2 regions of the Martelella sp. K41-7 genome follow, and region 2 is predicted to be linked to the other one. Evidence: predicted binding sites of a transcription regulator. Region 2 holds the regulator's gene; the other holds the start of a gene.
The links. The regulator PhoB, encoded in region 2, activates phosphate uptake and scavenging genes when phosphate is short. The targets are predictions, from matches to a motif close to TGTCATNNANCTGTCAT.
Positions count from the first base shown of each region.

Region 1: the regulator PhoB is predicted to act here: its motif matches at 4,036-4,052, upstream of pstS (phosphate ABC transporter substrate-binding protein PstS).

Region 1 covers NZ_CM147867.1:1,404,011-1,411,449, reverse strand. Annotated here, with positions in the region: gene AC0L7L_RS06705 (hypothetical protein) at 15-368, shown strand; partial or broken gene poxB (ubiquinone-dependent pyruvate dehydrogenase) at 660-2,382, shown strand; gene AC0L7L_RS06695 (threonine/serine exporter family protein) at 2,471-3,808, opposite strand; gene pstS (phosphate ABC transporter substrate-binding protein PstS) at 4,186-5,220, shown strand; gene pstC (phosphate ABC transporter permease subunit PstC) at 5,356-6,327, shown strand; gene pstA (phosphate ABC transporter permease PstA) at 6,341-7,243, shown strand; gene pstB (phosphate ABC transporter ATP-binding protein PstB) at 7,281-7,439, shown strand, end outside.
Region 2 covers NZ_CM147867.1:4,277,105-4,284,543, reverse strand. Annotated here, with positions in the region: gene AC0L7L_RS20270 (hypothetical protein) at 1-328, opposite strand, end outside; gene AC0L7L_RS20265 (carbohydrate kinase family protein) at 455-1,381, opposite strand; gene AC0L7L_RS20260 (orotate phosphoribosyltransferase) at 1,456-2,151, opposite strand; gene phoB (phosphate regulon transcriptional regulator PhoB) at 2,430-3,113, opposite strand; gene phoU (phosphate signaling complex protein PhoU) at 3,145-3,858, opposite strand; gene pstB (phosphate ABC transporter ATP-binding protein PstB) at 3,899-4,666, opposite strand; gene pstA (phosphate ABC transporter permease PstA) at 4,715-6,016, opposite strand; gene pstC (phosphate ABC transporter permease subunit PstC) at 6,013-7,439, opposite strand, start outside.

The sequences.
Region 1 (7,439 bases), 1.4 Mb from region 2:
GCATTGGGTAGACTATGAAGCTTGTACTCGCATCAGCCGTGCTCCTGCTAGCCGCCGGTACCGCCGGAGCACAGGAACCGATCAATCGTTACGACATTCAGGACATGACGTGCAATCAGGTGCATGGCATTCTTGCCCAACAAGGTGCAGCAATCCTGCGCTACCCCTCTCCGAGCGGCAGTGGACGCACCCTCTATGACCGATTCGTCAACAGCCCGACAATCTGTTTCAGCCAGGGCGGCCATGCGGTACAGCGCGAGATACCGACCAAGGACACCAAGGCCTGCCGGACACTTTCCTGCAAACCGGGACCACCGGAATGCGATACGCTCGGTTTTGACATGCTCTATTGTGATGACGACAACTGAGTGATCTGTCTTCAGTCACTGCAGCACCCAGGCAGGTTCGCGGCTGCCGGACATAGCTAACTAAATTGTGATTTCTGACCGTCATTTATGCGCTCCGGAAAAAGATTCTCCGGGGCTTCACCTCTTTTCAGCCTGTTGTTAAGCTTCACCGATCTCCGATGTTCTTTTCAGAACTGCGCGGCCTGAAGCTGCGTGGCAATGGTGGCCAGGCGAGACGATCTGGCTGATACAGGCGCACTCAGCCGGACCGGCAGTTGCTTCCAGGCGTCAGGCAAGGAAAAGAGCTTATCCATGGCAGAGAGTATCGCACATTACATTGCCCGCTATCTGGGCGAGGCTGGGGTGAAGCGGATCTGGGGCGTGACGGGCGATCTCGCTGAACGGCCTCAGCGACAGTATCGGCCGGCTGAAGACGCTTGAATGGATGGGCACCCGCCACGAAGAAGCGGCCGCCTTTGCCGCCGGCGCCGAAGCCCATATTACAGGCGAACTGACGGTCTGCGCGGGCTCGTGCGGGCCAGGCAACCTCCACCTCATCAATGGGCTTTATGACTGCAATCGCAACCACGTGCCCGTTCTGGCGATTGCCGCCCATATCCCCTCGTCCGAGATCGGCAGCGGCTATTTTCAGGAAACCCACCCGCAGGAGCTGTTTCGCGAATGCAGCGTCTATTGCGAACTGATTTCATCGCCGGACCAGATGCCCTATGTCCTTGAAGTCGCGATGCGCGCCGCTATTGCCAAGAAGGGTGTCGCCGTCATTGTTCTGCCGGGTGATGTTGCGCTGAAGGAAATGCCCGCGGATACGAAAATTCGCTGGAATGCACCACGTCAGCCGGACATCGTTCCGCAGGAACCGGAAATCGATGCGCTGGCCGACCTGCTCAACAGCGGTGGCAACATCACGCTGCTGTGCGGCGCTGGCTGTGCAGGTGCGCGTGAGGAGGTTCTGGAGCTCGCCGAAGCGCTACAGTCTCCCATGGTGCATGCCATGCGCGGCAAGGAATTCATCGAATATGAAAACCGGTTCGATGTCGGCATGACCGGGCTGATCGGTTTCTCCTCCGGCTACCATGCGATGGAATCGGCCGATACCTTGCTCATTCTCGGCTCAGCCTTCCCTTACCGTGCGTTCTATCCCGAAGACGCCAAGATTGCCCAGGTCGACACCCGCGCAGAGGCGCTTGGCGCCCATACCCAGGTCGACCTCGGCATTTTGGGCGATGTCGGGTCGACAATCCGCGCCCTGCTGCCCAAGCTGAAAAAGGAACGCAGTAGCAAATTCCTCGACAATGCCATCAAGCATTACCGCAAGGCACGCGAGGGGCTGGATGCGCTGGCCACCGAAAAGAGCGCGAAAGAACAAATCCACCCGCAATATGTCGCCAAGCTGCTCAGCGAAAAAGCCACTGATGATGCGATCTTCACTTGCGATGTCGGAACACCGACCGTCTGGGCCGCCCGCTATGTCGGCATGAACGGCAAGCGCCGGCTGATCGGTTCGTTTTCACACGGCTCCATGGCCAACGCGCTGTCACAGGCCATCGGCGCCCAGGCCATCGATCCGAAACGTCAAGTGATCGCCATGTGCGGCGATGGCGGGTTTGCGATGATGATGGGCGAAGTGCTTTCGGTCACCCAGCTGAACCTGCCGATCAAAATCGTCGTATTCCACAATCGTTCCCTTGGCTTCGTCGCAATGGAAATGAAGGCTGGCGGCTACATCTCCGATTCGACCGATCTCAGCAGCCCCGACTTCGCCCGCATTGCCGAAGCCGCCGGTATGAAGGGCATCAAGGTGGACGATGCCAAGGCGCTTCCAGCCGCCCTCGACGAGGCACTCGCGACACCGGGGCCGGTGCTGGTGGATGTGATGACGGCCAAGCAGGAACTCGCCATGCCGCCGCAGATCACCATGGAACAGGCCAAGGGTTTCAGCCTCTACATGATGCGCGCGATCCTCAACGGGCGCGGCGACGAACTGATGCAGTTGACCAAGACAAACCTGCGCTGAGAAGAGCCCAAGCAACGAAAGACCCGCGATACATGCGGGTCTTTCTTATCTGCGCCGGTATCCATTCCTCCATGCGGAGATCACGGGTTCAATCCGCGTGATCACGCGTCGGAAACTCCGGCCTGCGGAACGTGGAGGAAATCATCGTGAGCCCGGCCCCGATTGCACCGACGGTGAAGATCACCTGAAGCCCGGCGCTGGTGGTTGCCGCCAGCATCATGTCGGACTTCTCAAGTGGCTGCACGGTGATCTCCAGAAGGCCGATGATCCAATGGGCCGCAGCACTTCCCGGCACCATCGGAATACAGCCGGCAACGGCAATCGCATTGCCGACGCGCCGAACCGGGAACGGAGTGTTGTAGGACAGCTCAACCACCAGCGCGACCGCTACGGCAGCCGCGAAAGACGCTGCTTCCAGAGGCCAGCCGCTCAGCATGCACACCGTTCTGACCGCAAGTGCCAGCGCGCCGGCGAGCGCGGCCCAGCCGAGATTGCGATAGCCGAAATTAAACAGCACGCCGAAGCCTGCCGCCGCGACCGCGCCAAAGAAGGCATGATGGGCGATGTTGGGCGTTGACTTGACCGCATCGTTCAGACCGCCGCCCAGCACGATATGGGCCGCACCGACACCCAGCGTGATAAAGACGAGAATCATGGCCACGGTCACGAAGCGGGCACTGCCAAGCGTGGGAAACCCTTCCATGATATCCGTCTGCGCGTTCATCGAGGGTACGCCGGGAACCAGCATCAACACCGCGGCGCTCATGGATGTATCGATCATGGTGCTGCCCATGGCCATTGCGCCGAGGCCGGAAAGCACGGCCGCCGCGAAGGCAACTGTGGCAGTCACGACAAAGGCATTGTAATGCCGCTCGAGCAGCAAAAGCCGGATATACTGGCCGATCATACTGGCAATCAGGGTGGTGACGAAAGCCGGCGCATCGGCCCCCAGAAGCCTGCCGAATGCCGCACAGGCAAGGCCGGCAGCAAACACATTCAGCAATTTGTGATGCTTGGGCGTAATGCGCTTTGCTTCAAGAAGCTTCTTCTCCACCTCCTCCGGCGTATGCTCGCCCACCTCCATCGCTGCGCAGATTTCGCGGACGCGGTGGTTTATACGCATATTGACACCGTGATGCCCCACACCGACCATGTGGGTCGAGGTGCACACGCCGTCGCCAACCGTTGTCGAGATCGATGCGAAACCGACACGGATATCGGCACTCTTGACGCCGAGGCCCGCCGCCACCTTCTGTACCCCCTCGCGAACGACCCCGGATTTCGCGCCGGTTTCCATCAGGATACGCCCTGCCTCAAGTGCTACCAGCGCTGCCTTTTCAAGCTGCCTCTGCCGTAAAAGTAGCTCTGCGACGGTATCTTCATGCAAACCGCGCAGCGCATGGTCCGGGGTGCCTGTTTCAGTCATTGCCTCTCCTGATTTCATACGCGGATTGAAGAACGGTGGATATCGCCGAAGCGGCTGGCCGGCGGCGAAACTAGACGGCGGATCAATATTCGCCTTGCTCTATGTCAAGCAGGGCTTCAGCACCATCGTGGCTATCGTAACCAAAGCGCGCCAGTGAGGAAATGCCTCAGACGGGAATGGCGCAGCTTCGCCGAGCTGAAAAGTACTATCGTAAGTCTAGTTTGTTTATGACAGTTTTACGACAGTTGTATGACGGTTTTTTGAAAGAAAACACTGGTTTTTCCCCGAAATATGAATTTTTTACAACATACTATGCTTGCTATTATTTCGTTGTTATACGACTTGCGTTTTCAACCAAACCTCAAAAGGGCTATCTGATGAAAATCGGAAATTTTTCCACGGGCGCTAAGGTTGCCGCCGTTGCAGCCGCCATGCTGGTATCCGGCACTGTTGCCCAGGCTCAGGATGTTCAGCTGACGGGCTCCGGCGCCTCTTTCCCCTTCCCGCTCTACTCGGCCTGGTTTAAGGATTTTGGCCAGAAGACCGGTATTCAGGTCAACTACCAGTCCAAGGGTTCGGGCGCTGGCATCGAAGACTTCATCAACGGTGTTGTTGACTTCGCTGCTTCCGACGCAGCCATGGACGATGAAGAAATCGCCAAGGTCGAAGGCGGCGTTGTTCTCCTGCCGATGACGGCCGGTGAAGTCGTTCTCGCCTTCAATCTTGACGGCGTTTCCGATCTGAAGCTGCCGCGCGACGTTTACCCGAAGATTTTCCTTGGCGAAGTCACCAAGTGGAATGACCCGGCCATCGCCGCTGCCAATGACGGTGTCGACCTCCCCGACGAAGACATCACCGTCGTTGTCCGTTCGGACTCTTCCGGCACGAGCTTCAACTTCACCAACCACCTGGCTGCCATCAGCTCCGATTTTGAAAGCACTGTCGGCGCCGGCAAGACTGTTCCGTGGCCGAAGGCTTCGAACTTCATTGCCGCTCCGGGCAACCAGGGCATCACCGCCACGATCAAGCAGACGCCCGGTGCGATCGGCTACATCGAATACGGTTACGCCCAGCAGACCAAAACGCCTTACGCCATGCTCGAAAACCAGGCCGGCAACTATGTTGCAGCCGGTGCAGACGCTGGTAAGGCCGCCCTTGCTTCGGCTGAATTCGACGACATGAACCGCGCGTTCATCACCGACCCGAAGGGTGAACAGGCTTACCCGATCGCAACCTTCACCTGGCTGCTTCTCTACAAGCAGGGCCAGGATGCCGACACCGTTGCCGCACTGAAGAAAATGGTCGACTACGGCCTGACCACCGGCCAGGACATGGCTGACAAGCTCGGCTACATTCCGCTGCCGGAAAGCGTTGTCGAACTTGATCGCAAGTCGGTCGCAGAAATCAAGTAATCGAGGCAGTACGCTGTCTTGTGCCGGGGCGTGTTTCCAATGCGCCCCGGTTTGATCCGTTTAAGACCCGTTTACGCCTGAGCTTTTCAGATCACGGGGAAAACACCCCGATCTTCGCCAGTAGGAGCCCGCTTGATGGCCGACAAAACGAAAAACGCTGAGCCTAAAGTCGGCAGCGTTTCGAGACCGCCGACCGCTTTCGAATACGGTTACGATAAATCCTTTCGTATTTTGACATTGGCCGCAGGCGTTCTGACCGTCCTGCTTCTGGTCTACATCTTCTGGAAGCTCGGCGCCCTGGCCGCACCGGCAATGCGCGAATATGGGCTTGGCTTCCTGACCACGGTCGAGTGGAATCCGAATAAGAACGAATACGGCATTCTGGCTGAAATCTGGGGAACGCTTTATTCTTCATTCCTGGCCCTGCTGTTCGGCGGCGTTCTCGGCATTTCGGTGGCGATCTTTCTCACGCAGGGTTTTCTCAATGCGCGCCTTGCATGGGTGTTCCGCCTGATCGTGGAAATGCTCGCGGCGATCCCATCCGTGGTATACGGTCTTTGGGGCATCTATGTTCTGATCCCGGCCATCCGGCCGATGGCCAACTGGCTGCATGAAACCCTGCCCTTCATACCGTTCTTTTCGACCAAGCTTGCCGGTCCCGGGATGTTTCCGGCAATGATCGTCCTGTCGATCATGATCCTGCCGACGGTGGCGGCGATCTCCCAGGACGCTTTCAAGGCGATCCCGATGAAGATCCAGGAAGCGGCCTACGGCATGGGCACCACCAAGTGGGAAGCCATCCGCAAGGTCATCATCCCAACGGCTTCCGGCGGCATTTTTGCCTCGCTGGTGCTCGGTTTCGGCCGCGCGCTCGGAGAGACCATGGCGCTCGCCATGCTGATCGGCAATGCCCAGCAAGTCTCGCTGTCGCTGTTTTCGCCGGCCACCACGCTGGCCTCGCTGCTTGCCTCCACCTTCCCGGAGGCCGGCGCGAACCAGATTGGTCCGCTGATGTACGCCGCCGTCGTTCTTCTGGTGATCACCATGGCCGTCAATTTCATCGGCACGATCATAATGAATTATACTTCGCGCCAGACCGTCACCTGAGGATGATCAGACCATGAGCACGACGGAACAGACGACAATGAACCCCGAAGTGGTCGCCCTTGGCGATCCGAATCTCAGCTTCTCCTTCGGCGAGCGCCGCACGCTGATGAACTTCCTTCAGACTGTAACCTTGTGGATACTGGCCGGCATTGCCGCCATCCCGCTGATCTCGGTGCTATGGATGCTGATCAGCCGCGGTGGCCTGCGCATCTCTACGGCCATCTTCACGGAACTTCCACCCGCCCCTTTCGAGCAGGGCGGCGGTATCGGTAACGCCATCGTCGGCACCCTGGTCATGGTCGCGATAGCATCGCTGATCTCGATCCCGATCGGCATTCTCGGCGGCCTTTACACCGGGCTTCTCAACCCGGACAGCCGGATATCCGCCCTCATCCGGTTTGTCGGCAAGGTGCTGACCGGCTTTCCCTCAATCCTCTCCGGTGTTTTTGTCTACGCCTGGCTGGTGATTGTGATGAAGACCTATTCGGCAATAGCCGGTGGCGTATCGCTGTCGATCCTGATGCTGCCAACCGTGCTGCTGACGGCCGAACAGGCCTTCAGGATGGTGCCGCAGCGCATGAAGGATGCCGCCTACGGAATGGGGTGCAATTCGACCCAGGTTGCGACAAAAATTGTTTTGCCGACAGCGCTTCCGGGTGTTATGACCGGTGTAATGCTCGCAGTGGCGGGTGCGTCCGGTGAATCGGCCCCGCTTCTGTTTACGGCACTCTTTTCGAATTACTGGATCGGAAGCTTTACGGAGCCGACAGCATCATTGTCGATTTTGATCTACAATTTTTCGGCAATGCCCTATGAAAACCAGATTGAACTTGCATGGACAGCCTCTCTCGTACTGGTCTTGATCGTGCTTGTTTTCAACATTCTCAGTCGCTCGTTCGGCACTCGCCGCGTGTAAGAGATAAAGGTCGTTTACGATGTCTATGGAAATGGAAATGAACAAGCTTGAGGCCACTGCTGCACAGCAGGCCGCCGGCGATGTCGCGATTGGCGCAAACATCGACAAAATCTACTACGGCGATTTCCTTGCCGTACGCGATGCAGCAGTCGACATCGAAAAGGGCAAGATCACCGGCTTCATCGGCCCGTCGGGC
Region 2 (7,439 bases):
CCTCGAACCGGCGAACATCAGCAGGTTCCAGGGCAAAGGTGACCCGCTGCCGGCCTCCTGCCCTCTTGCCTATTCCGGTTCTGTCCAGCGACGCATCGATCGTACGCAGTTTCCGTCCTTTGGACTTCATGAAATACTTAATGACGACATCACCACTCTCGAACTCGAGACTGGCCGGAGCATCGACAAAAACCCTGAAGTCCTGAGGCTTTGCGTCAAGCGATGCCAGAACTTCGGCTGTCTCGGTCAGGCGATCAGAAACCGTCGAGCAAGACGCCATGAAAAGCGCAACACAGAGAACCGCACCAACGGTAAGGAGTTTTTTCATCTCAAGCCCCCAAGGATGACACACCACCGGAATCTAGTTTGCAGCCAGAAAAATCACAATCATAAAATGCACAGCCCGCCTCGTTCAGCCTGAGCGGGCAAAGCATCCACAAACCTGTCGATCAGTTCAAAGCCCAACCTCATGGGCATAGGGCGGATTGGCGCCGGCGCGGGAAACCGTGACGGCGGCAGCCTTTGCGCCGAGCGCCAGTGCATCTGCAATCGCCCCGGGGGAAAGCGAGCGCACCTTCTCCTTTGTCAGCAGGCCCGCGATATCAAAGGATGCAAGAATACCGGCGTCGAAGGTATCGCCGGCGCCGACAGTGTCGACCACCGCGACCTTTTCACTCGGCACCTCGACCTTGTGCTCGGCAGTGTAGCCGATTGCCCCGTCCGCGCCGCAGGTAATCACCACGAGGCTTGCACCGGCTGTGATCCAGTGACGCGCCTTGTCATCGAGCGAACCTTCAAGACCGAACCAGTCGAGATCCTCATCGGAGAATTTCACGATATCCGATTTGGCCGCCATGCGTTCGATCCGCGCCCTGTGACTGGCAGGATCGGTGATGAAGGTCGGGCGGATATTGGGGTCAAGCGAGATAACACGGGCGTCCGCCTCGCGCATCAACAGCGCCTCATAGGTGGAGCCGCAGGGTTCGGGAATAAGGCTGATCGCGCCGAAATGCATTGCCGAACAGCCATCGCCAATGGCCGGCAGATCATCCTCGGTGATCATCCGGCCGGCTGTATTCTCGTCATAGAAGGCGTAGCTGGCCGAGCCATTGATCAGCTTGACGAAGGCAAGTGTGGTCGGCCGGTCGGATAGTGCGACGAGGGAATGATCGACCTTCGAGGCATCGAGCTTTTCGCGGATGATGTCACCCATCAGATCGGTGGAGATGCCGGAGAAGAACCCTGTCGGGCGGCCGAGCCGGGCCAGCGCGACCGCGGTATTGCAGACCGCGCCACCGGCATAGGGGGCAAAGGCCGGTTCGCCCTTGTCGGTCTCGCGCGGCAACATGTCGATCAGGGCTTCACCACAGCATAAAATCATCATTCTCTCCCAATTCCGGTTGCGCGTCCGCTCACCGGGAGCGGACGCCTATAGCAAGGGGCCCTCAGCGCCTTTCAGACGATCAGTTCCTGAAGCCCGCCGCGCGCGCGCGACCAATCCATCGGATGATCAAGGAAAGTGCCGACAGCTTCAAGCGTTGCCTCGTCTGCAAGACCATCCTTACGCGCGACGTTCAGCACTTCCTTCCAGGTCGCGATGTAATGGAGGTTAACGCCGCCCTCGCGGAAACGTTTCTCCGCCTCGCCGAAAATCCCATAATAAAACAACGCCATGCCATGTTCCACCACACCGCCGGCTGAACGGATGGCATTGATGAAGTTGAACATCGACCCACCGGCGGTGGTCAGGTCCTCGATCACCAGAACGCGCGCACCCTTCGGCATATGCCCCTCGATCTGCGCATTCTTGCCATAGCCCTTCGGCTTCTTGCGAACGTAGATCATCGGCAGTTCAAGCCGGTCGGCAAGGAATGCGGCAAAGGGAATACCCGCAGTCTCACCACCAGCCACGCAATCGAACTTCTCGAAGCCAGCATCGCGCAGCACCTTGGCGGCGGCGAAATCCATCAGCGTGGAACGAATGCGCGGATAGGAAATCAGCTGCCGGCAATCGATATAAACCGGGCTGACCAGACCGGAGGCAAGCTTGTAGGGCTCATCCGGCGCAAAATGCACCGCTCCGATTTCCCACAGCATGCGGGCCATCAGCTCCCCCATCACTGCGGGCTCCACGAAACTGGCTCTGCTCATCGCAACAATCCTCTTTATCCTGTGGCCTCAAGAGACCAGCGTTCCGGGATGCGGAAGGATGCATCACGGGAAAAGCGGGTCTTGTCGGCGCTGCCGCCTGCCGAGCGGCCAACCAATCCGGTTGTCCAATTGGACAATCACGGCGGAAAAATCAATCGTCGACCGGTCGATTCAACACATCCGGGCAGCATGCCAATACAGCATAGACCAACGTGGAATGGCTGCAATGACGGATATTAAATCGTTTAGAAAATCTTTTTTGACGCCGCTAGCAGCGTTTAGACCTCCATCGAATATCCCGCTCCGCGCACGGTGCGGATCACATCCGGCATCTGCGAGAAATTGAGTGCCTTTCTCAGCCGGCCGACATGGACGTCGACGGTGCGCTCATCCACATAAATATCGTGACCCCAGACACCATCGAGAAGCTGGGCGCGGGAAAACACCCGGCCGGGCGACGTCATCAGAAACTCCAGAAGCCGGAACTCCGTCGGGCCGAGCCGCACTTCGCGCGCCTTGCGGTGGACACGGTGGGTCTCGCGGTCAAGCTCGATATCGCCGCATTTCAGCACGCTGGAGAGCACTTCCGGCCTTGCGCGGCGGAGGATCGCCTTGACCCGCGCCATCAGCTCCGGCGTGGAAAACGGCTTGACGACATAGTCGTCGGCACCGATCGCCAGACCGCGTATCCGTTCGCTTTCCTCGCCACGCGCCGTCAGCATGATGATCGGCAGGCGTTCTGTCTCCGGCCGCATTCTGAGGCGACGGCAAAGCTCGATGCCGGAGACCCCCGGCAGCATCCAGTCGAGCAGCAGCAGATCGGGAACCCGCTCCTGAAGCCGGATCTCGGCCTCGTCGCCGCGCATGATGGTTTCGACCTCATAGCCTTCCGCTTCGAGATTGTAACGTAGCAGGACGCTGAGTGCTTCCTCGTCTTCGACAACTGCAATTTTCGGCACCATTGGACGTCTATCTCCCTGATCTCAAATGGCTTCAGACATCATCGGAACCGACGGCAGCAGAGTTGTCGTCCTTGGGACGTTCTCCCTGGGGCTGGGCGCCGGTGGCAATGTAGTAGATCATTTCAGCGATGTTGGTGGCATGGTCGCCGATACGCTCGATATTCTTGGCGCAGAACAGAAGATGCGTGCAGGTGGTGATGTTGCGCGGATCTTCCATCATGTAGGTCAAAAGCTCGCGAAACAGCGAGGTATAGATCGCATCGATCTCGTCATCGCGCTCGCGGATCGAGTTGGCCTTGTCGGCCTGGCGCGTTGTGTAGGCGTCCAGCACTTCCTTGAGCTGCAGCAACGCCAGTTCCGACAAATGCTCGATGCCGTGCGCTAGCTTGCGCGGAACGCCGGTGCCCTGCACAGAGATCACCCGCTTCGCGGTGTTCTTCGCCATATCGCCAACGCGTTCCAGATCGGCAGCGATGCGGATCGCACCCATGATTTCGCGCAGGTCCGCAGCCACCGGCTGACGACGGGCGATGGTCACAATTGCCTTTTCACCGATCTCACGCTCGGCCTCGTCCAGTGCGAGGTCGTCCTTGATCACCTTTTCGGCAAGCTCGGTATCGGTATTGACGAGGGCTGAGACCGACTGGCTCACCATTTCCTCCGCCAGACCGCCCATTTCGGAAATCCGGCGCTGGAGGTATTTCAGTTCGTCATCGAAAGCCGTCAGAATATGCGAGGGGGCCATGTTTAATCCTTCCTTGGCGTGAGCGTGCGGCAACCGCCCCTCAGCCGAAACGTCCCATGATGTAATCCTGGGTACGCTGATCCGCGGGATTGGTGAAAATCGTATCGGTACTGTTTTCCTCGACCATATGACCGAGATGGAACATCGCGGTGCGCTCGGACACGCGCGCGGCCTGCTGCATGGAATGGGTCACCATCACAATGGTGTAGTTCTCCGCAAGATCGGAAATCAGTTCCTCGACGCGGGCTGTCGCGATCGGATCGAGCGCGGAACAGGGTTCGTCCATCAGGATGACTTCCGGGCTGACGGCAATGGCGCGGGCAATGCACAGCCGCTGCTGCTGGCCGCCGGAAAGGCTGGTGCCCGGCTCGTCCAGCCGATCCTTGACCTCGTTGAACAGCCCCGCCTTGATCAGGCTGGTCTCGACGATCTGATCGAACTCGGTGCGATGACGGGCAAGGCCGTGGATACGCGGCCCGTAGGCGACATTCTCATAGATCGACTTCGGGAACGGATTGGGGTTCTGGAAAACCATGCCGACGCGTGCACGCAACTCCACCACATCGATGCCGGAGGTGTAGATATCCTCGCCGTCAAGCGTGATCGTACCGGTCACGCGACAATTGTCGATCGTGTCGTTCATGCGGTTGAGGGTCCGCAGAAAGGTCGACTTGCCGCACCCGGACGGGCCGATCAACGCCGTGACAGTATGCTCGCGTATATTCAGGCTGACATCAAAAAGCGCGCGCTTCTGCCCGTAATAGACGGACACCGCCTGGCCGGTCATTTTGTATGTGTTGTTGCTCATTGTTTGCTTCCAGGTGTTTTCGCGGTCGGGTTCGCCATTGCCACGCGCCTACCAGCGTCGTTCGAAACGACGGCGCAGGATCACCGCCGTGACGTTCATCAGGATCAGGAAGGCCAGAAGCACGATGATGGCGGCGGAGGTGCGCTCGACAAAGGCACGCTCGGCCTCGCCCGCCCACATGTAGATCTGTACCGGCAGTGCCGTCGCGGGGTCAAACGGGCTTGCCGGATAATCCGCCACGAAGGCGACCATGCCGATCAGAAGCAGCGGTGCGGTTTCGCCGAGGGCCTGGGCCAGGCCGATAATTGTGCCCGTCAGAATACCGGGCATGGCCAGCGGCAGGACATGATGGAACACGGCCTGCATTTTCGAGGCGCCGACGCCTAGCGCCGCCGAACGGATCGAGGGCGGCACGGCCTTCAGCGCAGCCCGGGTGGCAATGATGATTGTCGGCAGCGTCATCAGCGTCAGCACCAGCCCGCCGACCAGTGACGCAGAGCGCGGAAGCCCCATGAAGCCGATGAACACCGCAAGGCCCAGTAGACCGAAAACAATCGAGGGAACAGCGGCCAGATTGTTGATATTGACCTCGATGAGATCCGTGAACCTGTTCTTCGGCGCGAATTCTTCAAGATAGATCGCCGAGGCCACGCCGATCGGCAGTGCCAGCAGCAGCACCACACCCAGCATGTAGAGCGTGCCGACAAAGGCCACGCCGATGCCAGCCGACTCAGGCCGGCTGGATGCGCCATGAGTGAAGAAGCCGGTGTTGAAAGACTTCCTAAGCAATCCATCAGCTTTCAGTTCGTCCATCCAGTGAAGCTGCTGGTCAGAGACGCGCCTGCTGGTCTCGGGCACGGAAAGGTCGATCTGGCCCTTGTTGGCGGAATCGATATCGGCAGATGCCAGAAGGCGCACATCAACGGTCTTGCCGATGACCGACGGATCCTTCGCCACCACATCGCGCAGCTCCACCCGACTGCTGCGAGAAACCATCCGCATCGCCTCGCGCATTTCCGGCCCGTTTGCAGGACTGATGCCCAGCGTGCCGGCGAGCGCGCCCTGTACCAGTTGCGGATAATCCGCTGTCAGCAGAAGGCTGGGATCTTCGTCGCGTCCGCCGTCCGGATCGATCACCGAAGCCTCGAAGGTAATCGGCAGGGTGATGGTCGTCTGCTGAAAGGCAGTATAGCCCTTGCCGACCACGGAAAACAAAAGTGCGCCCAGAAAGAAGATGCCAACGCAAATCGCGAGCAGGCCGGAAATGCGGAAACGGCGTTCGGCAGCATGGCGGCGTTTTAGACTCTTGCGGCGTTTTTCAGCCTGCTCCTTGCTGAATGTCCCGATCATTCGTACTGCTCCCGGTACTTGCGCACAATATAAAGCGCGTAAACATTGAGGCAGAGCGTAATCACGAACAGCGTCAGGCCGAGCGCGAAGGCAACAAGCGTCTGCGGGGTGTTGAACTCCAGATCGCCTGTCAACTGATTGACGATCTTGACGGTCACGGTCGTCATCGGCTCCAGCGGATTGAGCTGCAACTGCGCGGCAACACCAGCGGCCAGAACCACGATCATGGTCTCGCCGATCGCGCGCGATGCTGTCAGCAGCAGTGCGCCTGCAACACCGGGAAGAGCCGCGGGCAGGACCACGCGTTTGATGGTTTCGGATTGCGTGGCGCCAAGGCCGAGTGAGCCCTTGCGCAGGCTATCGGGAACCGCATTGATGATATCATCGGATAGCGAGGAGACGAAGGGGATCAGCATGATGCCCATCACCACGCCCGCCGTCAGCACCGACTGCGCCTCGATGAAATTGCGATAACTGCCGGTGAAAAGCCCGTTCAGTTCCGCGGAGATATCGCGCAGCAGCGGACCGACGGTCACCAACGCGAAAAAGCCGTAGACGATGGTCGGAATGCCCGCAAGCACTTCCAGCAGCGGCTTGGCGACCGAGCGCAATCTGGGTCCTGCATATTCCGACATGTAAATCGCGGCATAAAGCCCGATCGGCACGGCAACCGCCATGGCAACGAGCGAGATGTAGAGCGTACCGGCAAGCAGCGGGATAAGCCCGAACTGACCGGGCGATCCGCTCTCTCCAGCAGCGGCGAAGCGCGGATCCCAGACTGTACCGAAGAAGAAATCGGCCGGCGGCACTTGAGAAAAGAACCTCAGCGATTCCGTCAGCATCGACAGTACAATGCCGACCGTTGTCAGGATCGCAATCGTCGATGCAAGGAGAAGGGCGGCAAGAACGGCCTGTTCAACGCGGTTGCGCGCCTGAAACGAAGGCCGGACCGCGCGATAGGCGAGAGCGAACGACATCAGAGCGAGCGCCAGCACCGCAGCCGCCATAGCCGCGCCCGAACGCGCCGAAAGCGTATTGAGCCGCTCGGCCGCGGACAGCACATAGGGTTCGGGCGAGGCGGCAAGCGGAATGCCGTTGCGGGCGAGGACAGCGCGGAGAACGCCAGCATCCTCGTCGACACTTGCACGCGCTTCCTCAGGCAATTGCCGCAGGCCATAGGCAACGGAAATCACGGTATTATAGGTGAGGCTCTGGGCGGAGGCCGGCTGCTCTTTCACGCTTTCGGGGAAATCGTTTCGGACTTCCGCGCCGATGACCAGCGGGCTGACCACCATCCACACCGCCATCAGCAGCACCGCCGGCACAATCGCGGCAATCGCCACGAAGCTGGCGTGATGCGCCGGGCGCGAATTCAGCCGCGTCCGGGTTTCACCGGCGAGCGCATAGGCCTTGGCGCGGGCCG